Regions from separate parts of the Peptostreptococcus equinus genome, predicted to be linked through region 2. Evidence: riboswitches for the same ligand, from Rfam matches in the RefSeq annotation. Region 2 holds a riboswitch; the other holds the start of a gene.
What was found. A riboswitch is a leader RNA that binds a small molecule or an ion and turns the genes downstream of it on or off. The one in region 2 is predicted to bind FMN.
Positions count from the first base shown of each region.

Region 1 (16,042 bases), 520 kb from region 2:
GGTTTCTTACTTCTGTTTGTGTCATAGTAGTATGGTCATTCCATATTTCATCTATAATAGTATTATTTAAATTTAAACTAGTTTGTTCCTGATGAAAATACGCAATCTCTACATTGGCTCCCAGTTTTACATCTCCTGAAGATTTCTTATTTTCTCCCATTATTATCTTAAATAGAGTTGACTTTCCTATGCCATTAGGACCTATTAGTGCTACTTTTTCTCCCCTATAAATATTAAAATTAACACCTTTAAATAAGGTTCTATCTTCTATTTCTTTGCTCACATCTTCTACTTGTAGTACATCTTTACCACTTTGAGATACTGATTTAAAAGAAAATTTTGCCTTAGATTTTATTTCAACGGGCTTTTCAAGTCTTTCAACCTTATTCAGCATTTTTTCTTTACTTCTTGCTCTTTTTACATGTTTTTCTCTGCCATATGATTTTAATCTTTCAATAGATTCTTCTTGCTTTTTAATTTCTCTTTGTTGATTTTCAAAATTTTTCATAGCGATTTCTTTTTCTATTTTTGCTTTTCTTTGGTAATCACTATAATTCCCATCATATGCTTTTAGCCTTTTATTAGATATTTCAAATATTCTATTAACAGATTGATCTAAAAAATATCTATCATGTGAAATAATCATTATAGTTCCATTATATGCTCTTAAAAATCCCTCTAGCCATTCTACAGCATCTGCATCTAAATGGTTAGTCGGTTCATCTAGCATTAATAAAGATGGCTTACTAAGAAGCAACTTTCCTAACAAAACCCTAGTTTTCTCTCCCCCAGATAAGACATTTATTTGCTTTTCAAAATCTTCATCTGAGAATCCTAGCCCTCTTAAAGTACCTACTACTTCACTTTTATATCCATATCCGTTATTTTCTTCAAAATCTTCATATTTTTTACCATACAAATCCATCAATTTTTCCAGATCACTTGATGATACACTAGAATCAGACGATTTATCTGCAATTTCTTTTTCAATATTTCTAAGTTCTTCCTCGGCACTAATTAAATCTGAAAAAACCGATAATATTTCTTCATAAACAGTTTTATCAGATACAAAGTTAGTATTTTGCTCCAAATAACCTATTTTACAGTCCTTTGAAGTAAAAATATCTCCCTTATCATACCCGTATATTCCTGTTATAATTTTAAATAAGGTCGTTTTTCCAGTACCATTAATACCGACAATACCGACCTTATCCGACTCTCTTATTGAAAAAGATATATCTTCAAGTATGGTTTCAACTCCAAAGCTTTTTGTGAGCTTGTTACATGATAACATTATCATAAGTTGTCCTCCTATCAATTATCTTTATTTTTCTCTGTTTATATATATCTAATATTGGTTTATCTTTAAATTAGGTATTGCATTTAATTCCATACCATCTCTTCTTCCATTTATATACCTATAATAACCAGCACAGCCTATCATAGCTGCATTATCTGTACATAAAACTAAAGGTGGATATCTAAGCTCCAAATTGTTATCCTTACATATTTGTTCGAACTTATATCTAAGAGCTGAATTTGCTGCTACTCCACCAGATAAAGCCACAGTGCTATATTTCTTATCAAGAGCTGCCCTTATAGTTTTTTGACTAAGGACATCCACTACAGCATTTTGGAAAGATGCACATACATCCTCTTCTACTATATCTAAATTTTTCATTTTCATTGAGTTTAAGTAATTCAATACTGAAGATTTTAACCCGCTAAATGAAAAATCATAGCCAGGATCATTTAAGCATGCTCTTGGAAAATCTATTGCATTAGGATTTCCATTTTTCGCCATTCTATCTACAATAGGCCCACCTGGATAGCCAAGATTCATGGCTCTTGCTATTTTGTCAAAAGCTTCACCTGATGCATCATCCTTGGTCTTTCCTATTATCTCATAATCTCCATAGTCCTTTACTTCAACTAAGTGCGTATGACCACCAGATACTATTAAAGTAATGAATGGTGGCTTTAAACTTTTATGTTCAATATAATTTGCTGATAAATGACCTTCTATGTGATTTACACCAACAAGAGGTATCTTTAAGGTAAAGGCAAGAGCTTTTGCATATGATAAGCCTACTAGCAATGCTCCTACCAAACCTGGTCCATATGTAACTGCTATGTGACTAATATCTTCAAATCCTATACCTGCTCTATCTAAAGCTTCTTGCACTACTATATCAATATTTTCTACATGTTTTCTTGATGCTACTTCAGGAACCACACCACCAAATTTTTTATGTGTTTCTATTTGAGTAGAAATCACATTAGAAAGAACCTCTCTTCCATTTTTTAAAATAGCGCAAGCTGTTTCATCACAACTACTTTCTATTGCCAAAGTAATAATGTCATCTTCATTAATTTTGATTTTTTCATCATTAGATTTTTTTTCAATTTTTTCTAAGTCTTTATTATTAAAGACTTCAGTAATATTATCTATATTATTCAATTAAAACACCTCTCTAAGTTGTTTCCACATTATTAGGGCATCTTCTTTATTGTCACCATAATACTCTTTCCTTAAGCCACCATTTAAAAAACCATACTTTTTATATAAGTTTTGTGCAACAATATTTGATTTTCTCACCTCTAATGTTATTGATGCAAGCCTATCTCTTTCGCACTTTTCTATAAACTTACACATCATTTCATCACCTATTTTCTGACCTCTAAAATCTTTATGAACAGCTACATTAGTTATGTGAGCTTCATCCAAAATATACCAAGCTCCTATATAGGCTACTATTTTACCATCCTCATTTTCAGCTACAATATATCTAGCCAATTTATTTTTCAACTCATCTTTAAATGCAGATAAGGACCATGGATCAGAAAAGCAAGATACTTCAACTTCATGTACTCCATTTATATCATCTGATTTCATATTTCTATACTTCATTTCTTTTTATTTTTTCCTCATATTGTATTTCTGCCTGTGATTTTCTAATATATAAAGCTTCTAAATCATAAGCATTTTTTATATCTATATTTTTTTCATATTTTTTCTTTGCCAATACACATATACTAGATGCCTTTGAAATATTTTTATCAGTATCCACAATTTCTATATTGTCTGTTTTTAATTTTTCTTTATGCTTTATTGTGCCCTCTCCTAATAAAATAAAATTACTATCATTTTGCCTTATAGAGTCCAATAAATCATCTATTGATATCACATCGATATCAACTACTTTCTCTAGTTCATTTTTTTCAGCCTTGTAGATAGCTGCATACACATTATCGGCCTGTGCATCTAATATAGGAACTATTATCTTATCTGTATTTACAACATTCTGTGCAAGTGTTTCTAAGGAATTAACAGCAATGATAGGAATATCCTTTACATGGCTTATAGCCTTTACTGTAGCAAGGGCAATTCTAATACCTGTAAATGATCCTGGTCCTATACATACACCAATTAAATCAATTTCATCTATTTTTGTATCAGCCAAATCCAGCAAACTATCTAACATTGGCATTAATTTTTGTGAATGTGTTCTTTTATCGTTTATTATTATCTCACCAACTAGAACATCATCAATCTGAAGAGCTATACTAGCTGCTTTTGTAGAACTATCGAAGCTCAATATTTTCATTTTTTAACAACTCCTCTACAAGTTTTTCATATTTTAATCCATATGCCTTAAACTCTACTTCTCTTCCCTCTTCACAATAAGAAATATAAAGTTCTAACCTCTCTTTTGGCAATATATCTTCTATAATATTTGACCATTCGATTATACATACGCCATTAGAGTTTATATAATCTTCAAAGCCTATATCATACATTTCTACACTTTCACCTATTCTATATACATCAAAGTGATAAAGCTTTAATCTTCCTTCTTCATATTCATTTATTATTGTAAAAGTTGGACTTGTGATGTCCTCTTCTATACCTAAACTATGAGCAATACTTCTTGTCATGCAAGTTTTTCCGGCACCTAAGTCACCATTTAAGCATAAAATAGCACCTTCAAATAAAAGCTTAGCTATTTTTTGTCCGAGTTTTATAGTAGAATCTTCATTTTTCAGAAATATTTTTTTCATATTACCTCCCGATTCTATTTATCTATAATATAAGTACTATAATTAACCCACTATATTTATATTTTATACTTATATTATTTATATCAATTACAAATTAATGTAAAATGACCTAATTCACTAGTATATATTATATCATTGATTTTTCAATATTCCTAGCTTTTAAAATCCAAAAATAAAAAACATCTAAGTATTTAGATGTTTTTTATTTTATATTTATTTAATTAAATCTTTTGATATTGCACTTTCTCCCCCTACTATAAAAACTTTTTCTATATTATTAATTTTTTCTTCTATTACTTTAGGTATAGTCTCTTTTTCTGTTAAAATAATAGGCCCTTTTAATTTTAAAGATAAACCTGAAGCAACAAGTGCATCCACAAAATATGCTTCTTTTCCAGATACTAACACAATACTATCACTTTGAGGATAAGCTTTGTCTCCTACTAGTTTCGCTGTTTCAAACCTATTACTTCCAGCAATTCTATTAGTTTTAACTTTGAATTTGAATTCATTTGATATCCTTTTATACCCACCAATTATAGTAAGCTCTTTTTTAGAATTGATTATTTTTTCAGTTTTATCTGTAACATAATTCTTCTTTGCTAAAAGTATTGGAGTCTTATTCTTAGCTGACAAAGTTCCCGCCGCTAATGCATCCGCATATGCTTCTCCACTTGTCAAAATTATTTCATCAGACTTTAGTCCTAATTCTATTAATTTTTCATATATTTTTTCTGCTGTTGTATACCTATCTGATCCTGCTAATCTATTTACTTTGTAAGATTCTTTCTTCAGTTTGTTTTCTATTCCAGCATTAAGCACATTATAACCACCACAAATGTATACATCTTCTGCCTTTAATCTTTTTATTTCATTTAACAAATCCTTATTTATATTGGAATCAGCTAATAAAATTGGTGCATCTAAATAACTTGCTAATGTGCTAGCAACTAAAGCATCTACTTCTGTTTTCCCACTAGCTATTACAACTTTTTTGCTTCCATTAGGATAATTATATTTACTTACTTCTATAGATGTAAGATATCTATTATCTCCAGAAATTCTTTTTATTTTTTTACCATTATTTTTTATTATATTGGCATTTATATCAGTATCTTCATCATATTGTCTAATGGTAGTAGTATCTATTGACCACTTATCAAACTTATATCCCTTTGCAAGCTTTAACTGTGGGATTTCTAATTTCACTGGAGTACCTTTTTTTACATAATATGTAGTAGGATCATTTGTACTTGCATTTTCGGGAACTTTGAAGTTTACACTCACATAATCATCTGGTTTTTCTATGGTACCACCTATGTATACATCTAACATTTGCAATTCTATAAAATGATACTTACTATTAGAAAATAATTCTTTATGCTTAGGATTATTAGTTATTAATTTTACAGGTTGATCATCACCTACTGTTTTTCCATCTTGCTTTTTATAAAAAGAATCCGTATCTAATTTTTTCAATGATAGTGGTATTTTTGTTTCTTTTAAAAGAGAATTTGAAAATGCATTGGCTCTTATTTCTTCAACGCCTTCATTTAACTTCAATTCCTTTAATCTCTTCCATTTTGGATTTTGCTCAAATGTATTTTCAGAAATAACTTTTATATTCGCTGGTATTTCTAGACTTTCTAATCTATTAGCCTGAAAAGCTCTTGGTCCTATCTCTTTTATTGTTGAAGGTATCTCTAAAGTATTAATTCTTATACCTAAGAATGCAGATTTTCCTATCTTCTCTAAACCTTTTGGCAACTCTATTTTATTGAACGAGTCATTAGTATTCATTGAAAATAACCCGTCTGGAACTTCTTTTAATCTATTTGGTAGTTTTATTTTTATATTTTCTGTATTAAGTGCGAATACAGCAATACCTAGTTTATTGATACTTTCGGGCAATATAACTTCTTTTAATTTATTACCATGAAAAGCCCCGCTACCTATTTCCTCAATGCCTTCATGGAGGTCAATATTTTCTATAGAATTATCCTTAAAGGCATTTTCGCCTATTATTTTTATAGACTTATGCATCGCTATGCTTTTTAATCCATTTGGTGAAATTATATTGTCTAAAGGATATTTAATTCCCTCTGCAGTTTGAAAAGCACTCTCTCCTATCTCCTCTATTATTTGTCCTTTGTCTGTTTTTTCTGGAATAACTAAATTTTTATTTACTAAATATTTTTCCCTACCTGTGTTTGAATATCCCAATATTTTATTTCCATCATATACAAAATCACTTGGGTTCCATTTAGCTAATTCACTATACTCCAGATTAGAAAGTAAATCTTTTAATTGTGCCACTTTATTATCTACTTCTGTTTGACTTACTTTATCATTGTTTATAATTGATTGAGTACTAATAATTTCAGCTTTGATTTTACTAGTTGAATCCTCATTTAATAAACTTGGGTTTATTGATGATATTTTATTGTACAATTCTTTTAACTCGTTTTTATCAGCACCTATACTTACAAGTTTTTTCATCGATTCACTTAGCATGTTATCTGCCTCATCTATTTGATTTTGATTTGCATCAAAATTAGAGAATACAGCTTTCGCCTTACTTAAATTAGAATTAAATTCATCAAAAGAATTTTTTTCATAGTTGCTAGCGATTTTAGTATTTGCTGTATTAATAGTTTGAAAAAGTTTGCTTCTATCTACTATGTTTGTTGGTAAAATAAATTTTTGATATTTACTCTCGGCTGTGTATACACTAGACTCTATATGATTAGGATTTCTAGTATACATAAATACAGTTCCGCTATTTTCATCTCCAGGCTGAAGCTGACCTGCTGGTATTTTTTCCATACCTGTATTACGTGCGAATACATAGCCTTGAATTTTAAATATGTTATAAGGTATATTCACGCTCTTGATATGATTGTCTTCAAAACTATAATTATCCAACTGTAGTTGCACCACATCATCAGAAATCATTAATTCGTCTATACTGTTTTTGGAAAATGCTCTATTTCCAACTTTGACAATTGTAGAAGGTAAATTAATCTTACTTATTTTATTATTTTGAAAAGCATACGAGTCGATTATTTTTACACCTTTATTTATGTTTAATTCACTGATATTATTGTTTTTAAATGCTGCAACACCTATATAAAAATCCTTAAAATCCTCTTTCATACTTGGCAATTTTATCGAATTTATCCCCTTATCACTAAAAGCACTGGGTCCTATTCCTGTTATAGGCTTCTTTATTTTCACTCCATTTTCTTCAACTTCATTAAAATCTGGTATCACAACATCCTTATAGTTTTCAAATTTACTTAATCCTTGAGGAGAAAATCCTGTAACCGCATAATATGTCATCCCTTTAATCATCTTTTCCTGTAAAGTTGAATATGTAAAATCATCTTGATTCCATGAAACAGATTTTTCATCAACTACAGCCTTAATTTTTATATTTAAATTAGATATAAATCCATTAGCCGCATCTTGATCACTTAAAACATTATCTTTATATTCTGAAAATTTACCTGAAATTTCTACTGTTTTACCATTAAAATTATCTACATTCCATGTAATTCCTGTCTCATGTTCATTATATACACCCTTTAACATAACTTTTTTGTTCAATATTTTTATAAGCTCTTGTTTGCTAGTAGAAGCAGGAACATTTATTTCTCCTAAATTTATATTTAAAGCATTTGAAACTGGAGCAAGTAAATACATTTTTGTTTCACGTTCATAAGGTATATTTATTTCATTTAATGTCGTAGGTATTGATTTTTCAATAAATTTTATTGGAACTCCTTGATTTGATATAGCAAAGTTGCTTACTTGCGTTTTATCGAATACATTAGCTGATAAGACACCAAAATTTTGCCCAAAATCTATTTGACTATTTAACAAAGGACAGTTTAAAAATGCTTTTCCTCCTATTTCTTTGATGCTACTGGCCATTTTTACACTTTCTAGGTTGGCACAATTACTAAAAGATAAGGTTGAAATTTTTTCTAAACCTTCATTTAAATTTAAAGCTTTGATACCTGTTTTAATAAAAGCACCCTCTTGAATTTCTTTTAATGTAGATGGAAATTTAACATCAATTAAAGAGTTCTGCATTCCAAAAGCTTGTTTTTCAATTACTTCTAGTCCTTCATTTAGTTGTAGTGACGATATTTTTGTTACACCATTAGTGGCTGTAGTATAAAATGCCTTTGATCCAATTCTTTTTACTGCATGCCCTCCTATTGTTTCTGGTATAATTACATTTGTTTCTTTTCCTTTGTAAGCAATAATAGCACCAGTATTTGAATCAAATACAAAATCTTCTTCTGAATTTTCGGCTAGTGCAGGTTCATTTATATATGTATAAGTTGGAACTATAGGTGTAAACGACATTGTAAAAGCTATTAGTAGTACTAATATTTTCTTTTTATTCATAATTTCCCCCAAATTAAATTTATCTTATTGATATCGATAGCCATTATAAATATTTACTACTACAACAAACCGCCCTTAATTTTAAGCGCGGTTTGTTTATAAAAGTATCAATTTTTTATTATTTATTTTCTGCTTCAGCTGCCATCATACAAGCTGTTGCTATAGAAACTAATTTAGCATCTTCACCATCAGATCTTGAGCAAACAACTACAGGGACTTTGGCTCCAACTATTACTCCACCGAAAGTCCATCCACCTAAGTACTTAGCTGTTTTAAGTAATACATTACCTGCTTCTATAGCTGGTACTATAAGTATATCAGCTTTTCCTGCTACTGGATCATCTATTCCTTTTACTTCCACTGCATGTGCATCTACAGCATTGTCCATCTGAAGTGGTCCACTTACTATACATCCTTTTATTTCTCCTGACTGGTTCATTTTCTGAAGTTCAGTAGCATCTACTGTAGCAGGCATTTTATCATAATATTTTTCTTTAGCACAAATCATTGCTACTTTTGGTTCTTTATTCCCAAGAGCATGTGCTACTTCCACTGCATTTTCTATTATACCCTTCTTCTGTTCCACAGTAGGTGCTATAAGCATAGCTCCATCAGAAGTTAAGAAGTATTTATCAAATCCTTCTTTGAATAATATACCAACATAACTTAGAGTCTTACCTGTTCTAAGATTGTTTTCTTTCTTTACAACAGCCTTTAATATTATTGAAGTATCTAATAATCCCTTCATTACTAAGCTTGCTTTACCAGAATTAACCTGTTCTACTGCCTTTTGTGCTGCATCTGGAAGATCTTCGGCATGTACGATTTCCATATCGTCTATGTTCACATTACCTTCTTTAGCTGCTTTCTTTATAAGATTTTCATCACCAACTAATATAGCTTTAGCGAATCCCATATCGATTGCATTTCTCAATGCTTGTAGAGTAGAGTCGTCATGTGGAGCTGCAACTGCAACTGTCTGTAACTTATCTCCTGATTTTTCTTTTGCTAGATTAATAAAATATTCCTTATTGATCATCTTTTACACTCCTTAGAAAATATATGTTTTATTTTTTATTTACATAACTCTATATAATATATTAACACACTTTTTTGAATTAAAAAACATTTTCCCTATTAATTAATATTTTAATTATTTGCATAATAAAAAAATAAGTTAGGCAATATACTATGCCTAACTTATCATTTAAAAATTATTTTTCTTTTTTATTTATTTTATAAAAATTTTTTCTTACTTATTTTTTATTTTGATTTCAATATATTATCCAATTTTTTAAAAAACGGAACTGATAATATCGACAATATCAATCCTTTTAATAAATTAAAAGGTGCTATAAACCAAAGTACAAATGATAACAAATCATTTACTTTTGGATTTACTGCCTTACCCATACCAATTATTGCATCCATACCCATAAGTTGACCGTAAAATGGTAGCAAGAAGAAGTAATTTACTATTGATCCTACCAAAGTCATCACTATTGTTGCTGCTAAAAATGCTTTAATGTACGATTTAGCATCTCTGTTTTTTCTATAAATCATAGAGCTAGTAACTACAAATGAACCTCCTACTATTACATTGGCAAGCTCTCCTACACCACCAGTTTGTGTAGATGTAATCAAATGCAGTAAGTTTTTTATAAATTCTACCATAAAACCTGCTATAGGTCCTAAGGCAAGTCCAGCTACTAAAGCAGGTATATCTGATATATCTATCTTTAAAAAGCTTGGAAATATAGGTATTGGCATTTCTATAAACATTAATACGAATGATATAGCTGATAATAAAGCTACTTTTACCAATACATTAGTACTGAGATTTCTTTTTTGGTTTCCTGCGACAAAAGTTTGTCTTCCATTTTTTTCACTAATATTTTCCATAATTGTCTCCTTTTTTTTCGAGGGAAAAAAGTCCTGAAGCTAAAGACTTCAGGACAGTAGTAACAATTATTAATTCTAAATAATTCTTCTCACATCCAGACTTTACTGTCGGCTTTGGAATTTCACCAAATCAGCTTACGCTCGCGGGCTATTACCGCCGGTAGGGACTTTCACCCACCCCCGAAGATTAATTTTAATTTGTAATTTAATTATATTAAATTTTTATGGATTTGTCAAATATTTACCGTTTAAATTTAGTGAATATTCTTAGCACTTTTTATACTTTTAGTCTAACTAATCTATTTGAGTAATTTTGAAATATTAAATATTTTTAACATCTTTCATAGATAGTGAAACCTTACCTTTATTGAGGTCTATACCTATAACTTTGACTTTTACAATATCTCCTACAGTTAATAAATCTGATGGATTTTTCACTCTTTTATTTGATATTTTGGAAATATGAACTAGACCATCATTCTTTATACCTATGTCTATAAATGCACCAAAATCAACTACATTTCTTACTGTTCCAGACAGTTCCATACCTTCCTCTAAGTCTTCAATAGACATTACATCTTTTCTAAGAATTGGCTTTATACCACCATCTCTTATATCTCTTCCTGGTTTTTTTATTTCATCAATTATGTCTCTAAGAGTTGCAATACCAACTTCCAATTCATCAGCCAATTTATCAAATCCAATTAACTTAACCCTTCTATCGATATCAGTTAGTTTTCCTAAATACAAATCGTCATAAGTATAATCTAATTTTTTAAGCAATTTATCACAGACTTCATAGCTTTCTGGATGAACTCCTGTATTGTCAAGAGGATTTGATGCATTTGTTATTCTTATAAAACCAGCAGCTTGTTTAAATGCAGCAGGCCCAAGTCTTTTTACTTTTTTTAGCTGATTAATATTTTCAAATTCTCCATTTTCATCCCTGTATAACACAATATTTTTAGCTACACTATTTGAAATACCTGCTACATGCTCCAATAGAGAATATGACGCCGTATTTACATCTACACCTATACTATTTACAGTTCCTTCTACTACACCATCTAATACTTCAGTAAGTCTTTTTTCATTTACATCATGTTGATATTGACCCACACCAATGCTTTTAGGATCAATCTTTACTAATTCTGCAAGAGGATCCTGCAATCTTCTAGCTATTGAAATCGCACCCCTAATAGATACGTTTATATCTGGATGTTCTTCATTTGCAAGCTTTGAGGCTGAATATACTGACGCACCTGCTTCATTTACTATTACATAGTTTATTTCTCTATCAATTTCTGAAATCATTTGAGCTACAAATTGTTCTGATTCTCTTGAAGCCGTACCATTACCTATAGAAATTATATCTACTTTATATTTTTCTATTAGTTTTTTTAATTCTTCTTTTGCTTCCTTTACTTTTTTTTGTGGCTTGGTTGGATATACTGTCGTAAAATCTAAAAGCTTACCATTTTTATCAACTACTGCAATTTTACACCCTGTCCTATACGCTGGATCAAACCCCATCACTACGACATCTTTTATAGGGGCCTGCAGTAATAAACCATTTAAATTTTGACCAAATACTTTTATTGCCCTTTCTTGTGCTATTTCACTAAGATGATTTCTGATTTCTCTTTCTATTGATGGAAAAATCAATCTCTTATAGGCATCCATAGCTATTTCTTTAATTATATCTTCGTTGCCTACATTTTGTTGATTCATATATTTTTTAGAAATTTTTTCTATCATATCACTATCATCAATTTTGATTTTTACAGAAAGTATATCTTCTTTTTCCCCTCTATTTATAGCTAATACCCTATGAGGCAATATTTCTCTTACTCTCTCTGAAAACTCATAGTACATTTTATATACTGAGTCCTCTTCAGTCTTTGCATTAGACTCCACTATCCCTCTTTTTAATGCTTCTTCTCTGATTATCTTACGTATATCAGCATCATCACTCATTATTTCAGCCAGTATATCTTTGGCTCCTGCTATTGCTATTTGAGCATTATCTATATTTTTTTCTGGATCTATAAATGGCTTAGCTTCTTTCTCTATATTTAAATTCTTACTAAGTAATATCATATTTGCCAAAGGTTCTAAACCTCTTTCTTTGGCTATTGTAGCTCTAGTTCTCTTTTTTTGCTTAAAAGGAGCATAAATATCTTCCACTTCTTGCAAAGTCATTGCCTTTTCAACAGCTTTTTCAATTTCATCACTAAGCTTCTCTTGTTCAGCTATCAATCTAATAACATCTTCTTTTCTAGCTTCCATATTCCTAAGATATATAAGTCTTTCGTTAAATTCTCTTAGTTGAACATCTGTCATTTCACCGGTAAGCTCTTTTCTATATCTAGCAATAAATGGTATAGTATTGCCTTCATCTATTAGATTTATTGCATTTTCAACCTGCTTTGGTCTCAATGACATTTCTTTTATCAAAATTCCCTTTATATCCATACTTTCCCCTAACTATAAATCATTTTTTATTATTTTCATTTTCTTTATTTATATTTTGTTTCAAATATTCATACATGAAATTATCTAATTTCCCATCCATGACAGCATCTAAATTAGTATTTTCAGCATTTGTCCTATGATCTTTTACCAGTTTGTATGGTTGGAAGACATAAGATCTTATCTGGCTACCCCAAGTAATTTGTGTGTATTTTCCCTGAATATCTTCTATTTTTTCTTTATTTTCTTCTTCTTTAATGTGAACTAATTTTGCCATCAGCATTTTCATAGCAACTTCTCTATTCATTCTCTGACTTCTTTCATTTTGGCATTGAACTACTACACCAGTTGGTATATGTGTAATTCTAACTGCTGAATCAGTTGTATTTACATGTTGTCCACCTGCTCCTGATGCTCTATAAGTATCAATCTTTATATCGCTTTGATTTATTTCTATCTCTGTATCATCATCCAATTCCGGTACTACGTCAATTGACGCAAAAGATGTATGCCTTTTTCCAGAAGAGTCGAATGGAGACATCCTCACCAATCTATGAACACCTTTTTCAGACTTTAAATATCCATAGGCATTTTCACCTTTTATTAGTAAAGTAGCAGTTTTTATACCCGCAGCTGGATCTGATATTAAATCAAGGAGTTTTACTGTCAATCCTCTAGCCTCTGACCATCTAATATACATTCTAAGAAGCATTTGAGCCCAGTCTTGAGCATCTAATCCACCAGTTCCAGAATTTATAGATACGATGGCATTATTAGAATCATATTGTCCAGAAAATAGCATGTTTATTGTTATCTCTTCTATTTGTTCCTTTGTTTTTACTATTGTATCTTTTAATTGATCTTCTATCATACATTCTTCTTCTGTATCCTCTACTTCTTCAGACATTTCTATCAATATTTCCATATCAGATACCATAGTTTGTATCATATCAAACTCTTCAATTTTATTATTTATATTTTTATTTTCTTGCAAAATAGAATTTGCTTTTTCGCTATCGTTCCAAAAATCTTGTTCTTCTAGCTGTTTTTCTATCTCTTTTTTTCTTATTTTTAGACTATCCAAGTCAAAGAGAAACACCTAGCTTCTCTACTTTGATTTGGATAATTTCGTATTCAGCTTTATATTCCTGAATATTTATCATCAAATTCACCCCTATCAACTTTTTTATTCAACTATTATACCACATATAAAAATTTATTTCTTTGCCTTGATAAACAATATGACAAAACAATGCCGATGGCAAGAACCATCGGCATTAAGTAAAAAGCAACCTATAATTTTCTAGTATGACCCCCAATATGTCAAACTAGATTTTCGACATTGTTATAAATGTAATATTTATATTACATATTTGTTCCATTTTGAAGTTTTCCTGTTTCTTCTGTTTTCTTTATGTTATCTAGAGCTGTATTAACTATATTGTCAACAGCTGTTTCAGTAAAGAAAGCAAAGTGACCTGTATGTATTACATTATCCATAGATCTCAATTTTTCCACTACACACTTACAATATACATCTTCTGGTGCAACCTTTTGATTTACATATACTGTTTCACATTCTAATACATCTAATCCTGCACCTGCAAGCTTTCCACTTTCTAGTGCTTCTATAACATCATCAATGTTTATAAGAGCACCTCTACCTGTATTTATTAGTATAGATCCATCTTTCATTAATTTTAAGTTTTCTTTGTTAATTAGATGGTAAGTATCATCAAATAAAGGAAGATGAAGTGATATAATATCAGCTTCTTTTAATAAATCCTCTAGATTTTCTCTATATTCTAATACATCTTCTGCCTCTGGATTTTTGAACTTATCATAACCTATGATTTTTGCTCCTAACCCTTTAAATAATTTTCCTGCTGTTAAACCTATCTTACCTGTACCTATAATACCAACTGTACATGATCTGACTTCTCTTGCTATATGTCTTTTGTCCCAAGAGCAATCTCCGCTGTCCATAGCTGTTTTTATATGGTTCATATTTCTAAGCAAAGACATCGCTTGTGTTACTGCCATTTCTGCTATTGCATTTGGGGAGTATCTTGGAACATTTGTGATTGCAACATTGTAACTTGCAGCAAGTTTACCATCGAACATATCAACACCTGCTGTTCTAGATGAAATTTGTTTAATTCCATATTCTTGCATCTTCTTGAATATTTCTTCATCCTTTACAGGTATTACTTGTTGAGTTGTAATACCATCGAATCCCTTAGCTTTTTCTATTGACTCAGCTGTAATTAAACCCTTATCCATTACAACTTCAATATTATTTTCCTTAGACCATTTTTCAAAAGCTGGTACTTCATATGGCTGTACATGATAAGCTAATATTCTCATAACTTCCTCCTATTTATACATAAATCATAATAAACTATCATACTAAATAAAATAAAATTTTTATCTTAATTTTATTTAAATAAATATTTTTTTAACATAGTAATTTTTAATAAATATAGCAATGGATAGCCCTATATAGGGCTATCATCACCATATTTATTATTATATATTTTTACTATTATACTTATTTCTAAGATTATTTTCTCATAGCTTCTATTTCACTGATCATTTCTGGGATAATTTTATACAAATCTCCTACTAAACCAAAGTCAGCTACATTAAATATAGGTGCGTCAGCATTTTTATTTATAGCTATTATCATATCTGAGTCTTTCATACCTGCTAGATGCTGTATTGCTCCTGATATACCACAAGCTATATATACATTAGGTTTTACAGTAACACCTGTCTGACCTACCTGATGCGCTCTTTCAATCCATCCAGCATCAACAGCTGCTCTTGATGAACCAACTACACCACCCAATGCATCAGCTAATTGCTTGATTAATTCAAATCCATCTGGTGTTCCTAGTCCCTTACCTCCAGATACTATTATATTTGCATCTGTTAGAGAAACTTTTTCATTCGCAGATTTTACTATTTCTATTACCTTAGTTCTTATATCAGATTCTTGTAATTTAACATCAATTTTTACAATTTCACCTGTTCTACTTTCGTCCTTATCAGCCTTATCCATAACTCCTGGTCTAACTGTAGACATCTGAGGTCTATTATCAGGACATATAATAGTAGCCATGATATTACCGCCAAATGCCGGTCTAGTCTGCATGATTTTTCCATCTTCTGGATCAATTTCTAA
Region 1 is NZ_CP114052.1:1,729,721-1,745,762, forward strand. It holds gene abc-f (ribosomal protection-like ABC-F family protein) at 1-1,300, opposite strand, end outside; gene tsaD (tRNA (adenosine(37)-N6)-threonylcarbamoyltransferase complex transferase subunit TsaD) at 1,349-2,374, opposite strand; gene rimI (ribosomal protein S18-alanine N-acetyltransferase) at 2,462-2,911, opposite strand; gene tsaB (tRNA (adenosine(37)-N6)-threonylcarbamoyltransferase complex dimerization subunit type 1 TsaB) at 2,901-3,608, opposite strand; gene tsaE (tRNA (adenosine(37)-N6)-threonylcarbamoyltransferase complex ATPase subunit type 1 TsaE) at 3,586-4,062, opposite strand; gene O0R46_RS08690 (leucine-rich repeat protein) at 4,276-8,481, opposite strand; gene O0R46_RS08695 (bifunctional enoyl-CoA hydratase/phosphate acetyltransferase) at 8,600-9,520, opposite strand; gene O0R46_RS08700 (ECF transporter S component) at 9,745-10,383, opposite strand; FMN riboswitch at 10,463-10,575, opposite strand; gene O0R46_RS08705 (Tex family protein) at 10,705-12,858, opposite strand; one part of gene prfB (peptide chain release factor 2) at 12,878-13,948, opposite strand; one part of gene prfB (peptide chain release factor 2) at 13,950-14,018, opposite strand; gene O0R46_RS08715 (D-2-hydroxyacid dehydrogenase) at 14,221-15,222, opposite strand; gene O0R46_RS08720 (electron transfer flavoprotein subunit alpha/FixB family protein) at 15,419-16,042, opposite strand, start outside.
Region 1: another riboswitch for FMN. It lies ahead of O0R46_RS08700 (ECF transporter S component); the one in region 2 lies ahead of ribD (bifunctional diaminohydroxyphosphoribosylaminopyrimidine deaminase/5-amino-6-(5-phosphoribosylamino)uracil reductase RibD).

Region 2 (16,042 bases):
AATGAATTTACTAGTACAAATAAATTCGTACCTATGTTAGAAGGTAGATCTTCAACGGGTAGACTAGGTTTATTTATACATGTTACGGCAGGATTTGGAGATATAGGCTTTGCTGGCTATTGGACGCTTGAGATATTCTGCGTTCAGCCTATAAGAATCTATCCAAATGTACAAATTTGCCAAATATATTATCATGATATACTTGGTGAATACGATCTTTATTCAAGTGGAAAATACCAGCATAACAAGGGTATACAACCTTCACTTATGTACAAGGATTTTGAAGAAAAAGAATAAATAAAATAAAAATCCCCAATTCTGATATCTACCCTTTTTACTGGACAAACCTGTAAGGAGGGTATTTTTATGAAATATAATTATGAATTCAAAAAATGAGTACATATATTATTACAATAATGAGCGAATTCAATACAAAACAAAATGGATACCCCCTACAAAATATAGGAAGCATCCAATGTTTCTAACTAATTAAATATTGTGTCCAGTTTATTGGATACACATCAACCTAGGGGAATTTGATTTTATTTACTATATGTTATTTATTAGATTAATCATTTCTATAGCCCCTACAGCTACATCATATCCTTTATTTCCAGCTTTTGTGCCCGCTCTTTCTATAGCCTGTTCAATATTTTCAGTAGTTACAACGCCAAACATTACTGGTATACCTGTATCCAAAGATACATGAGCAATTCCCTTTGAAACTTCACTACAAACATAGTCATAATGTGAAGTATTTCCACGTATTACAGCACCTAAGCAAATCACAGCATCATATTTTCCGCTTTTCGCCATTTTTGAGGCTACAAGTGGTATTTCAAATGCACCTGGTACCCAAGCTAAATCTATATTCTCATCTGCTACATCATGTCTTCTTAGTGCATCTAATGATCCATCTATCAACTTTGATGTAATAAACTCATTAAATCTTCCTGCTACAATACCAATTTTGGCTTCTTTTGCAACTAAATTACCTTCAAATACTTTCATTTTAATTCCTCCATTTATTTTTCAAATATTATATTATGTCAAACTTTCAATTATAGAGCCAGTATATGACCCATTTTTTCTTTTTTAGTATGTAGATAAAATTCATCATGCTCATTTGCCTGTATTTCAATTGGTACTCTTTCAATAATTTCCATACCGTAGTCAGATAGTTGATATACCTTATCTGGATTATTTGTAAGAAGCCTAAGTGTTTTTGCTCCCAAATCTTCCAAAATCTGAGCCCCTATAAAATATTCTCTTAAATCACCAGCAAATCCTAGAGCATGATTTGCTTCTAATGTATCCATTCCTTGATCTTGTAGGGCATATGCCTTTAATTTATTAACTAGACCTATTCCCCTTCCCTCTTGACGCATATATAATAATATTCCTCTTCCTTCTTTCTGTATTTGTTTCATAGCAGCTGCAAATTGTTCTCCACAATCACATCTACAAGAGCCAAATACATCTCCTGTCAAGCACTCTGAATGAACTCTACAAAGTAGGTTTTTACCATCACCTATATCCCCTTTTACGAGTGCAATATGATGTTCTCCATTTATTTTATTTATGTACACATGAGCCTTAAAATCTCCATATTTAGTAGGCATATTTACCACACTTGAACTTTCTACATGTTTTTCATTCTTTTTTCTATATTCTTGTAATTTTTTTATAGTTGTAAATTTTAAACCAAATTTCTTTGATAATTCTATAAGCTCTGGCGTTCTCATCATTGTTCCATCTTCTCTCATTATTTCACAACAAAGTCCAACTTCCTTTAGTCCAGCTAATCTCAGCAAATCAACTGTAGCTTCAGTATGACCATTTCTTTCTAATACTCCATTTTTTTTAGCTTTAAGTGGAAACATATGTCCTGGTCTACGAAAATCCTGTGCTTTTGCATTTTCATCTACACAAGCTCTAGCAGTATATCCCCTCTCCTCAGCAGATATACCTGTAGTAGTGTTTACATGGTCAATAGAAACTGTAAATGCTGTCTCATGATTATCTGTATTGGTAGTTACCATCTGCTGTAATCCTAATTTTTGACAATATTCTGCACTCATAGGCATACATATAAGACCTCTTCCTTCTACTGCCATCAATGTCACATTTTCAGTAGTGGCAAACTCAGCAGCACATATAAAATCGCCTTCATTTTCTCTATCCTCATCATCCGTTACCAACACACACCTACCTGCTTTTAAATCTTCTAAAACTTCTTTTACACTGTTAAATTCAAACATTTTTTCCTCCTATTAAAAACCATTTTTTAGTAAAAATTCCATATTTATATTTGATTTATTATTTAAGTTTTGATTTTTTATACTCTCCATTGCATCTACTTGAAAATTTAATAATTTTTCTATATATTTTCCTATTGAGTCATTTTCCAAATTTACCTTATCTCCTACTTTTCTATGGTTTAAAGTAGTATATGTAGATGTATGAGGTATAATAGAAACGCTAAAATTATCCTCTTCAAGCTTTGCTACAGTAAGGCTTATACCATCTATAGTGATTGACCCTTTTAAGATAATATACTTCATTATCTGCTTTTGAGTTTCTATCTGATACCATATTGCATTATCGTCTTTTTTTATAGATTTTATTATTCCTAATCCATCTATATGACCGGATACAATGTGTCCTCCAAATCTTCCTCCTAATTGCATAGCCCTTTCTAGATTTACTTTTGAACCTATAGATATATTAGCCAAGGATGATCTATCCATTGTTTCATGCATTATATCGACTTGAAATTCATCTTTTATAAATTTTGTAACTGTTAAACATACACCATTTACTGCTATAGAGTCACCTAATTTTACATCTTCTAACACTGTTTTTGCTCCTATGTATAAAATCTGTGATTTAGGTCCTTTTTGTATATTTCTAATAGTTCCTATTTCCTCAATTATTCCTGTAAACATCCAAAAACCTCGCTTTCTAACAATATATCATCACCTAAAATAGTAATTTCAGGTCTAGATAAATTAAATGCTTTATTTGGATTTTCTATACCACTTCCTCCAACTGGACTCTTAGCATTTAAACCTCCAAAAATTTTATTTCCTATATATATTTGAACTTTATCTACTATATTAGAATTTAGAGCAGACCAATTTAATCCTGAACCACCCTCTATCACAATAGAATCTATTCCCATCTTGCCTAGTTCGACAATTAGAGATTTTAAATTTATTGAATCTCCATCATTTGTTTGTTGTAATATTTGGCATCCATACTCTTCTAATTCCTTTATTTTTTTAACATCCTTAGATTTTGTGACTATAATTGTCTTGTAATCATTGGACGTTTTAACTATATTTGATTTTATTGGAATCCTTAAATTAGAATCACAAATTATTCTAATAGGATGTACAGGATCTTCGCATCTGCAGTTAAGAGTGGGATCATCTGACAAAACTGTTCCAATTCCAACCATTATGGCCATATACTTTTTCCTATCTTCATGTACTTTATTTCTTGCTATTTTACCTGTTATCCACTGAGATTTTCCACTATAACAAGCGATTTTACCATCCATAGTCATAGCATACTTTAAAATAATATATGGCTTTTCCTTATTTATATAATTAAAAAATACTTGATTTAATTTATTGCATTCATCTTCCAACACACCACATACCACTTCTATACCAGCATTTTCTAAAAGTTTAACTCCTTTACCTGCTACTAGTAAATTAGGATCCAATGACCCTATTACCACTTTTTTTATTCCACTTTCAATTATTACATCAGTACATGGCGGTGTTTTTCCATGATGGCAACAAGGTTCTAAATTTACGTAAATAGTTGCTCCTTCTAAAGATACTTTGGCACTATTTATAGCTTCTCTCTCCGCATGATATTCACCAAATCCTTTATGGTACCCACAAGATAATATTTCTGAATCTCTAACTATTACAGCACCTACTAAAGGATTTGGATTTACCTTTCCTATTCCTTTTTTTGCTAAGTCTATAGCCATATTCATATAATATTCGTCCAATATTTACACCTCCATATAAAAAAGCCCTGAATTAAATTCAGGGCTTGATAATGCGAAATTTCTCAAATAAATATAGTAAAATAAAAACTGAAATGTATAAAACATTTCAGAGCAAATAAACTATATAATACTACTTCTTCTTTCATCCAGACTTTACTGTCGGCTTTGGAATCTAACCAAATCTGCTTTCGCTCGCGGGCTTTACCGCCGGTAGGGAATTTCACCCTGCCCTGAAGAATAATCTATTAAATTAAGTTCATTTTAGCATAGCAAAAAAACGTTGTCAATAAATTGTTTTTATTTTAATTTACACAATATAAAATTCTACATTTTATTGTATATTTATGTGTCTTGACACTAATTAAAAACATATGTTATACTCTAGTAAAATAAGCAAAGGAGAAAAGAACGTTGAAATACGATTATTTACAAACTTTGAAAAAAGAAAAGGATGCAGTCATTTTAGCACATTACTATGTTGATGAAGAAATTCAAAAACTATCAGATTATGTGGGTGACTCATTTTTTTTGGCCCAATTAGCTACAAAATTAGAAAATCCCATTATTGTAATGGCTGGTGTAAACTTTATGGGCGAAAGTATCAAAATACTGAATCCAGATAAAAAAGTTTACCTAGTAGATCCAAAAGCTGATTGTCCTATGGCTAGAATGGCAGATATAAAGGCTATAGAAAATATAAGAAAAGAATATGATGATATAGCTATTGTTTCATATATTAATTCTACTGCTGAGATAAAGGCACACTGCGATGTTTGTGTAACCTCTTCAAATGCAGTAAATATTGTGAAAAAGCTAAAAGAAAAGAATATATTCTTCTTACCTGATAAAAACTTAGGTGCATATATAGCAGAATTTGTACCTGAAAAAAATATAATTTTAAATGATGGATACTGCCCTGTTCACAATAAAATAAGTCCTCAGCAAATATGGGAATACAGAAAAAAATACAAAGATATATATGTTCTCGCTCATCCTGAATGTCAAAAATCTGTTCTTGACTTAGCAGATTATATTGGTAGTACAAAAGGAATTATAGAAAAAGTAAACGAACTTGACTCAAAAGATTTTCTTATTGTCACTGAAGAAGGTATCAAGTCTGAATTGAAGAAAAGATACCCTGATAAAAAATTCCATTTCTTAGAGGATTTTACATGTAAAGATATGAAAATGCTAACAGTTGAAAAATTAATAGACTGTATAGAAAAAGATAATAATGAAGTATTTGTAGATGAAAAAATTGCTAAGTTGGCAATTAAACCACTCAATATGATGATGAAACTAGGTGAATAAAATTGAAAATATTGGAATATGATGTAGTAGTAATAGGCTCTGGAGTTGCTGGAAGCATAAGTGCCTTAGAGCTAGACGGAAATAAAAAAGTAGCACTAATCACAAAAAAGAAACTCAAAGACTGCAATTCATATTTAGCACAAGGTGGCATTTGTACAATGCGAGATGACTATGACAAAGATGATTTTATAAATGACACCCTAAAAGCTGGACATAATAAAAATAAATTAGAAGCCGTAAAAGTTATGGTTGAGGAATCAAGAGACGCCATAAATAGCCTAATAAATTATGGTGTAGATTTCAATAAAGAAGAAAATGGACACTTGGCTTATACAAAAGAAGGTGGTCACAATAAGGCAAGAATTGCTTTTTGCCAAGATCAAACTGGCAAATGGATTATGGAATCACTAATTCAAAGATTAGCTGAAAGAGAAAATATTCATATATATGAACAATGTACATGTCATGACATTATTGTTCAAGATTCAAAGTGCATAGGCGCTTACTGTACTTTACATTTAGAAGATTTAGCTTTTATAAGTTCAAAAACAATATTGGCAACTGGTGGTTTGGGCGGTGTATATAAAAACACTACTAACTTCAAACATATACAAGGAGATTCCATAGCTATAGCTCTAAAAAATAATATAAAACTAAAGGATATTTCTTATATACAAATTCATCCAACAGCTTTTTATGAAGACAATGACGACAGAAGATTTTTGATTTCTGAATCTGTAAGAGGTGAAGGTGCTCTATTATTTAATCATAATAAAAAAAGATTTATTGATGAGCTTCAGCCAAGAGACATAGTATCAAAAGCAATACTAAATCAAATGGATAGTGAAAAAGTTGGTTATGAATGGCTTGATATGACTTATGTAGAACAAGATATAAAAGTAAGGTTTCCCAATATATATAACTATGTAAAAAATACTGGTATTGATCCTAAAAAAGACTTAGTCCCTATTGTACCAGCCCAACACTATACAATGGGTGGTATAGATGTTGATTTATATGGAAAAACTTCTATGAAAAATTTATATGCTGTTGGTGAAACAGCTTGTACAGGTGTACACGGAAAAAATAGGCTCGCTAGTAATTCTCTACTTGAAAGTGTAGTATATGGAAAAAGAGTTGCCCTAGATATCAATAAATCTGTATTAGAGAAATATTATCTAAATTTAAATAAATTCAAAAAAGAGAAATTAAATTATGATATTTCCAGCAAATACATTAAGGAGACTATAAAAAATGATAGATTATTGCATGCCTAATAATTTTTTAATTGATAAGCACATAAAAAAATCTTTGGCAGAAGACATAACAAATGAGGATATCTCTACAAACTCTATATATAAAAATGGAGAAAATGCTACGATAGACCTTATAGCTAAAGACAATGGTATAATAGCTGGAATTGATATATTTAAAAGAGTATTTGAAATAATTGATTCGAATATATCCTTTAATATAAAAAAATTTGACGGAGACTCAGTTAAAAAATCAGATCTTATTTTAACTATCACTGGTGACGTCAAAACTATATTGATGGGAGAAAGAGTCGCACTAAATTATCTTCAACATTTAAGTGGTATAGCTACTACTACAAATAATATAATAAAAAAATTAAATGACCCTAATATAAAAATACTAGATACAAGAAAAACTACTCCCAGTATGAGAATTTTTGAAAAATACGCTGTAAAAATTGGCGGTGGATATAATCATAGATACAATTTATCAGATATGATTATGCTCAAAGATAATCATATAGCTGCCGCTGGTTCAATAAAAGAAGCTATAAAAAGAGCTCGTGACTACTCTCCTTTTATAAAGAAAATAGAAATTGAAACAGAAACTCTTGATATGGTAAAAGAAGCCATAGAAAATAATGTAGACATAATAATGCTAGATAATATGTCCATAGACGATATAAAAAAAGCAATTAAGATAATTGATAAAAAAGCAATAATTGAATGTTCCGGTAATGTAGATATAAATAATATTTCAAGATTTAAGGGCCTTGATATAAACTATATCTCGAGTGGGTACATAACCCACTCCTCAAAAATTTTAGATATCTCTATGAAAAATTTAAAAATTATATAATTACAAAAACACAGCAGATTAATTCTGCTGTGTTTTTTATTAATAAAAAGTCTACCAAAAAATCTTGCTCATTTGTAAAACTATAAGTCTAACTTACTCACTTTGTCAAAATATAATAAATTTTCTAATATTTTATATAGGTACAGTTAGTGGAGACTTTATTTTTTATTAACACTAAACACCTAAAATTTATTACTGTTATTTTGTTGACAATACAGTTGCTATATAAGATATAACTCAATTATGAGATATTTTTCAGCAAGTCAAAATTAAAATGTATATATAGTAAGTAATTAAAAGAAAGGATGAAATAATATATGGATTTTTCATTAACTAAAGAACAGGAAATGATAAAAAAATTAGCTGGACAATTTGCACTAGAAGTACTAGAAACTGTAGCAGCTGAATTAGATGAAAGTCACACATTTCCTATTGAAAATTTCAAGAAAATGGCAGCTTTAGGATTTACTGGTATTGGTGTCCCTCGTGAATACGGTGGAACTGGCGGTGGTGCTATTGAAGAAGTTATAGCAGTTAACGAATTTGCTAAAAAATGCATGTCTTCTTCAGCTATTCTATCAATTCATTTGATTGCACCTCATGCGATAAATAAATTTGGTAATGAAGAACAAAAGCAAAAATATCTTCCTAGATTGACAAAGGGCGGAGAATTAGGCGCATTTGCTCTTACTGAACCTAATGCCGGATCAGATGCTGGTGCTGTAAAAACTGTCGCTATACTAGATGAGGATACAAACGAATATGTAATTAATGGCACTAAATGTTTTATATCAGGTGGTAGCCGTGCTGATATTTTAACACTATTTGCTCTTACACAACCTGAAAAAGGTCTAAAGGGTATGTCAGCAATAATAATTGAAAAAGGTACTCCTGGATTTAGCATAGGTAAGATAGAATCAAAAATGGGGCTTGCAGGTTCTGAAACAGCAGAATTAATTTTTGAAGATTGCAGGGTTCCAGCATCTAACCTATTAGGAAAAGAAGGTCAGGGATTTAAAATTGCAATGCAGGCTCTGGATGGTGCTCGTATTGGTACAGGTGCTCAAGCGGTTGGGGTTGCTGAAGGAGCTTTAGATCTATCTGTAAAATATGCAAAGGAACGTGTACAATTTGGAAAACCAATAGGTACTTTACAGGGAATACAGTGGTACATAGCAGATATGGCTACAAAAACAGAATCTGCTAAAATGCTAGTTTATTATGCCGCATATTTAAAAGATGCTGGTAAAGCACATACAAAGGAATCAGCAATGTGTAAGTTAAATGCTTCAGAAAATGCACGCCATGTCACAAATATGGCTCTACAAATTCACGGTGGTTACGGATATATGAAGGACTATCCACTTGAAAGAATGTATCGCGATGCTAAAATTACTGAGATATATGAAGGTACTTCTGAAATTCACAAAGTAGTTATAGCAAGAGAAGTTATGAAATAGGAAAAGGAGTATATGAACTATGAGAATTTTTGTTTGTGTAAAGCAAGTTCCGGATACATCTGGTAAGGTCGCAGTAAATCCTGATGGAACTCTTAATCGTAATTCTATGGCGGCCATTGTAAATCCTGATGATATGATTGCCTTAGAACAAGCTCTAAAATTAAAAGATAAGTTAAATTGCCAAGTAACTGCCCTAACTATGGGTCCACCCCAAGCTGAATCTATGCTTAGAGAAATCTTAGCAATAGGTGCAGATGATGGTGTGCTAATATCATCTAGAGAGTTTGGGGGTTCTGATACATATGCAACATCACAAATTATTGCTGCTGCAATTTCTAATCTAGGTTTAAATAAAGAAGATTTAATACTTTGTGGACGCCAAGCAATTGATGGAGATACTGCACAAGTAGGACCACAAATTGCTGAAAAACTATCTATACCGCAAGTTACTTATGCTGGAAAAATCAATAAATATGATGATAAATTAGTTGTAAAAAGAATGCTTGAAGATGGTTATATGAATATAGAAACTAAAACTCCTTGCCTAATAACATGTGTAAAAGATGATGATATATTCCCTCGCTATATGACAATTGATGGAATTATGAATTGCTATAGCAAAGATATTACTGTTCTAACTTTTGAAGATTTAAAAGATGAACCTTTAATTAACCCTGATACTATTGGTTTAAAAGGATCTCCAACTAATATTTTCAAATCATTTACACCACCACAAAAAGGTACAGGCATATTATTTACTGGCGATGAAAAAGAGTCAGTTGCACAATTAACTAATAAATTAGAACAACTACATGTTATTTAATTATGAAAGGAGACAATAAAATATGGAATTTAATAGTTCTTTAATAGAAGAATTTAAAGATATATGGGTCTTCTGTGAACAGCGTCACGGAAAAATGATGAACACAAATTTTGAATTAATTTCTGAAGGTCGTAAATTAGCTGATGAAAGAGGTTCAAACCTTATAGGTGTAATTCTTGGCCATAATATTGAACATCTTGCAAAAGAATTAGGTGGCTATGGCGCTGATAAGGTAATTGTATGTGATAGTGAAGAATTACAAGATTATACAACTGATGCCTATACAAAAGTTTTTTGTGATTTAGTAATGGATAAAAAACCTGAAGTAGTACTGATTGGAGCTTCTTTTATAGGTAGAGATTTAGCACCAAGATGTGCAGCTAGACTGCATACTGGACTTACAGCTGACTGTACACATCTAGATATAGATATGAATAATTATGTAGATTTTATAGAGACTTCATCTACCTTAGATCTTTCAAAAACTTCTTTTAAAATGGATGATATAAATTTAAAAATGACAAGACCAGCATTTGGCGGTCACCTAATGGCAACAATAATCTGTCCAAGATTTAGACCTTGTATGTCAACTGTTAGACCTGGAGTAATGAAAAAAGGCGAATTTATAAAAGAAAAAGCCGATGCATGCCAAATAGAAAAATACCCTGTAAATTTATCTAGTGATGACTTACAGACAAAAGTTCTAGAAACAATAAAAGAAGCAAAACAAATGGTTGATTTAATAGGTGCTGAAATAATAGTATCTGTAGGTCGTGGTATTGGAAAAGATATAGAAAAAGGTATAGAGCTAGCAAAAGAATTAGCAAATGCTTTTGGCGGTGGTGTAATCGGTGGTAGCCGTGCGGTAATAGATTCTGGTTGGTTATCAGCAGATCATCAAGTAGGACAAACTGGGAAAACAGTTCATCCAAAAGTGTATGTCGCTCTAGGAATATCTGGAGCCATACAGCATAAAGCTGGAATGCAAGATTCAGACCTTATTATAGCTATAAATAAGGATGAAAAAGCACCAATTTTCGACTGTGCTGATTACGGAATTAGTGGAGATTTATTTAAAATAGTTCCTATGATGATAGATAACATAAAAGAAATTAAAAACAATAAATAATAAATTTATAAAAATATATTTGGAGGCGTAATTATGAGAAAGGTATCGTATTTAAGTTACAACATGACAACTGCAGATGCAGCTAACCCTGATGGATTAATTTCAATCGGTCGTCAATTCGATTTTATCGGTGACGTTGAAACAGAGGAAATGATTTTATGTGATGGTGATGAATCACTTTGCTTAGGATATCATGATGTAAAATGTTTCAAAGATGTATATGTAGGAGACATGATTGATTATAAAGCAACATTAGTCAACATAGGTAATTCTTCTCGTGATTGTAAAATTGAAGTTTATAAGCTTGCAACACCAGCTTTCCGTGAAGGAAAATCTGATTGCAAAAAAGGTGAAATGATTTGGTTTGATGAACCTGTTCTTTGCACAGAGGGTTTTGTACGTTTAGTAGTTAAAAAACACTTACAACGTGGAGAACAACCTGAAGGACTAGTTACAGATCCATGGTTCCCACTTGATGATTTTCCAGAAGAAGATGAAGTTGAAATATAGGTTTTTAATTTAAATAAAAAATAATATTAAAAGGAGTCTAATTATGAACGAACAACAGACAGTAACATTCCGTTATAGAATGTCAAATAGAGATGTTTTTTATCTAGGTGGTTTAATAAATGGTGCAAGAAACATTACTCTTATGAGTGATACAGCAGTTAGATTAATGGCTAAAGTATTTGGTAATACTGGTCATTGCGTAGAAGTAAAAAAAATACGTCTATATACACCTTCTCAAGCGGGAGATTATATGGAATATGTAGCAAGAGCAAAAAAAATAGAAGGCAAGAAAGCTCTTATAGAAGTCAGAGCATTTAAAGTTATAGAAGTTCCTAGTGATCCTCCATATCCTAGCTCAATAGATGTACTACCAGAACCAGTATTATCTACAGTTGGACAGTTTGTTTATGAAGCTTATTAAGTAGAAATTAAAGGAGAATAAAAATAATGAAAAAAGCGCTAGAAGGATTAAAAGTTATAGACCTTACTTCCGCATTAAATGGACCATTCTGTACAATGATGTTGGCTGATTATGGTGCAGATGTAATAAAAATAGAACCTGTTAATGGTGATCAATGTCGTGAATGGGGACCTATAGACGAAAAAAGTGGAGAAAGTGGCTTTTACTGCTATGTAAACCGTAATAAAAAAGGAGTAACTCTAAACCTTAAATCTGAAAAAGGTAAAAAAATGTTCTTTGATTTGGTAAAAGATGCAGATATAGTAGTCGAAAACTACAAGGGAGGAGTTACCAAAAGACTTGGTATAGACTATGAATCAGTTAAAAAAGTAAATCCATCTATAATTTATGGATCTGGTTCTGGTTTTGGTCAAAACAGCCCTATATCACATAGAGCTTGCTATGATATAGTAGCTCAAGCCATGGGTGGTATGATAAATCTTACAGGTTATAAAGAAACTAATCCTGTAAAGGTCGGACCATCAGTTGCTGACCATGTAGCTGGTATATACTTGACTGTAGGTATATTAATGGCTCTTTATAATAGAGAAAAAACTGGTCAAGGTCAATTGGTAGATGTATCAATGGTAGATACAATATTTAGTTTACTTGAAAATGCACTAGTAAACTATACTGTTGGTGGATTTATACCAGAACGTAATGGTAACATAGATCCTTCTATAGCACCATTTGATGTTTACGAATGTAAGGATGGATTTGTCGCAGTTGGTGTAGGTAATGATAGACTTTTTGCTAAATTCTGTAAAACTATAAATCACGAAGAATTACTAGATGATCCTAGATACAAAACAAATACTCTACGTTGCGACAATTATGAACCAGAATTAAAAAATATCATTGCTGATTGGTGTAAAAATTATACAAAAAAAGAAATTGAAGATGCCATGGATAGGGATGGAATACCGTGTGGTCCTATACTAAATGTAAAAGAAGCAATTGAGCATCCACATATACAAGCTCGTGAAATGATGGTTCACTGTGAACATCCAACTGCAGGAGACCAATATTTCCAAGGTTGTGTAATGAAGCTTTCTGAAACTCCAGGTACAGTAGATACACCTGCACCACTTTTAGGTCAACATAATGCAGAAATATTTGGACTAAGTGAAGATGAGATTAAATCTTTAAAAGAAGAAGGAATAATGTAGTTTACCCTATATATAAACTTATAATATACTAAATACAAAAGAGAAGATTTACATAATCTGTAAATACTTCTCTTTTGTATTTTAAAAGTTTATTGTAATATATACTTTATCATAACCATATTTTTTTCTTTATATTTTTTTTACGGGTATTATTACTTTTGTTACATGTTCTTCAGGATTATTAACATCAAATGGTGATATGATAAATTCTTCTGAAATATCTCCGCAAATGCTATATCCACTCTTATTTATATATTGAATCATCTTTATATGTGTATTTATTATATTAGAATAATCACCTACATGTATGGTGGTAGCAGCAGTAAATCCCCCAAATTTTTTGCATTCACATAAATTTACAGGTTCATCCAAGTACATACCAAATTCTATATCTATATCCTTGTATAAAAATTGATCTAAAGGATTTGAATAATAAGTTACAACGATTGATCCCTTATTTTCAATATTAGTCTTATTTGATAAATTTATGAGTTCTACCCATCTTTCTAATGACACATCTCTATTAGAATAATTTTTCATAACTTTTCTAGTATACAATAAATATGATTCAGGTATTTCTTCTATTACTATTCCTTTTTTTTCAAATTCTTCTTTAGCGTACAAAGATAAAATATCTACACCCTTTTTTAATCTTTGAGAAAATCTGCATCCCTCTTCATATTTTTGCTGTAAGGCTTTTATTTCATTTGAAATATCTACTAATTTCGAATCTACACTCTCTTCTAATATATGTGCTTTATTATCATGAATTATATTATGTATTTCCTTTAATCCAAAACCAAGCATTCTTAACTTACGTACTATGCATATGGTAACCATTTGCTCTTTACTATAGTATCTGTAATTGCTTTCAGAATCTCTAAAGGATGGAACAACTAAATTAATCGAATCGTAGTAACGCAGTGTCTTTATAGGTATATTACAAATTTTTTCAACTTCTCCAATTGAATATCTATCATGTGAAATCATACATATTACCCCATCTCTGCTAAAATCTCTATAACTATATTTTTTGTTAATAAATAGTCTAGTATATATTTAAATTATAACATAATTAAGTTCTCCTATAAATGAAAATACTATAATATTCTATTAATTTATAAAGTTCTTGTTTTTCTTTTACTTGACATATAGCCCAATAGGACAAAAGTTATGAAGAATAGTATTTGTATTCCTATATATATATATGTATCACTATTTCCAAAACTTCCATCCATTATTAATCTATATAATTTATTATTCCAATACATTGGTGAAATTATTGCTATTTTTTCAATAGATTTTGGCAAAAATTCTAATGGTACAAATACACCTGATATAAATGACAATGGAAGTACTATAAAATTAACAAGCGCCGTATTAACATTAGTATCTTTTGATATAGTAGCTATTAAATACGCTAAGCCATAAGTAGGTACAAGATATATAATACTTGATAATATATATTCTAATCCTATAGAAGAAAATAATAGTTGTCTATCAAAAAGAACAACTGTTGTAAACAAAAGCACTAACCATACAAAAGCCACAAATATTAGAGAACTAAGTAAAACTTTTGTTTCTACTTTTTTACTTGCCATAGCAGAAGATCCTATCCTATCTTTAACATTTCTTTGCTTATATTTACTGTAACCAATAAATACTCCTATCATTATTACTGACATCACCACAAATGACTGACTATTGTAATAATAATATAATGATTCTGACTTCAACGTATTTTGATCTTTTATATAAGATATTTCAACATTATCTTCAAGTATATTTTGTGTCTTTGAATCTGCATTTTCTATATTATATTTGTTTAGTAATTTATTTGTTTTTAAATATTCTTCTACCTTTCCATTTACTATAAATGCAACACCAATATCTTTATTTATATAGTATTCCATAGAATTATCTTTATTTATTTTTAACACATAAGATACATATTGAGTAAATAGATTTTCTTTAATTGTTTTTTCATCATTTCTTATTTTTTTTACATCAAAATTTTTGTTTAAATACTTTTCTAGTTCTTTTGAAGTTTTATCATTACTCATATTTATTACTGCAATTGTCTTTTGATTTTTAACATAATTTCCTGGTTTGCTATTTGAAAGAGAAACACTCACCATAACAGATATTGATATAAAAATTACCATATAAATCATTATGCCTACGGAGTTTTTTCTCATTATTTTTAAATATGATTTAAATACTGTCATTTTGTCTCCTCCTTGATAAAATCCAAATAATTATAGTCAGTATAGATATATAAGCTATACTATTTATTATTGATATAATGAATTCTGAATTTCCTTTATACAGATATAATGAAGAAAAACTTCTAGATATTACCGTTGCAGGATTTATATAGTTTAATATTGGAATATTGTTGCTGATTACACTTGGTACTGAACTTATCATCATACCAGATAAAAAACTCGAAAATACATAAAATGCTGATGCGAAAGATATTTTAGCATCTGTCTTTAGCGGTAATATTAATCCTAATATTATTCCTATTAATATTCCCATAATATTTCCCAATATCAATATTGATATAATTTTCAAATTATCACCACCAAAATCTACTCCTAGCACCGTATTTACATAATAACAAAGCGCTACTGAAGTAACTACTCCTATTAATGCATATGCAATAGTCTGAGAAAAAAGTAGTTTTCCTTTAGTTATTGGTGTAACAGAAATTCTTGATGCATAAGCAAAATCACCTTTTATATTATAAGTTTCAACAATTGAAACGCCAAAAGTTATTGATCCTAGACAAGCCATTGCTAACAAAGAGTACATAAAAACATTAGTAGATTTAACTTCTTTTATATTTTTTGACTTTTTAATCTTATTATCACTATTCTTTCCTAAATCGGCTACTACTTGATTAATTTTAGAATAGTTTCCTTTACTTGACAGTATCTGCTTAGCAGTTAGATTTGAGTGACTAATATAATTTACAGTTGAGTATACAAGTGAAGAATTTAAATCATCCTTACCTATAATTAATTTTACCTTTC
Region 2 is NZ_CP114052.1:256,613-272,654, reverse strand. It holds gene dcd (dCTP deaminase) at 1-297, shown strand, start outside; gene O0R46_RS10205 (IS3 family transposase) at 380-493, shown strand; gene ribH (6,7-dimethyl-8-ribityllumazine synthase) at 550-1,011, opposite strand; gene O0R46_RS01465 (bifunctional 3,4-dihydroxy-2-butanone-4-phosphate synthase/GTP cyclohydrolase II) at 1,062-2,261, opposite strand; gene O0R46_RS01460 (riboflavin synthase) at 2,274-2,948, opposite strand; gene ribD (bifunctional diaminohydroxyphosphoribosylaminopyrimidine deaminase/5-amino-6-(5-phosphoribosylamino)uracil reductase RibD) at 2,933-4,030, opposite strand; FMN riboswitch at 4,161-4,272, opposite strand; gene nadA (quinolinate synthase NadA) at 4,466-5,341, shown strand; gene O0R46_RS01445 (L-aspartate oxidase) at 5,344-6,618, shown strand; gene nadC (carboxylating nicotinate-nucleotide diphosphorylase) at 6,596-7,453, shown strand; gene acrC (acryloyl-CoA reductase) at 7,771-8,913, shown strand; gene acrB (acryloyl-CoA reductase electron transfer subunit gamma) at 8,933-9,736, shown strand; gene acrA (acryloyl-CoA reductase electron transfer subunit beta) at 9,759-10,865, shown strand; gene O0R46_RS01420 (beta-alanyl-CoA:ammonia lyase) at 10,899-11,375, shown strand; gene O0R46_RS01415 (acyl-CoA hydrolase) at 11,419-11,796, shown strand; gene O0R46_RS01410 (CaiB/BaiF CoA transferase family protein) at 11,823-13,004, shown strand; gene O0R46_RS01405 (MerR family transcriptional regulator) at 13,134-13,994, opposite strand; gene O0R46_RS01400 (ABC transporter permease) at 14,123-15,232, opposite strand; gene O0R46_RS01395 (ABC transporter permease) at 15,219-16,042, opposite strand, start outside.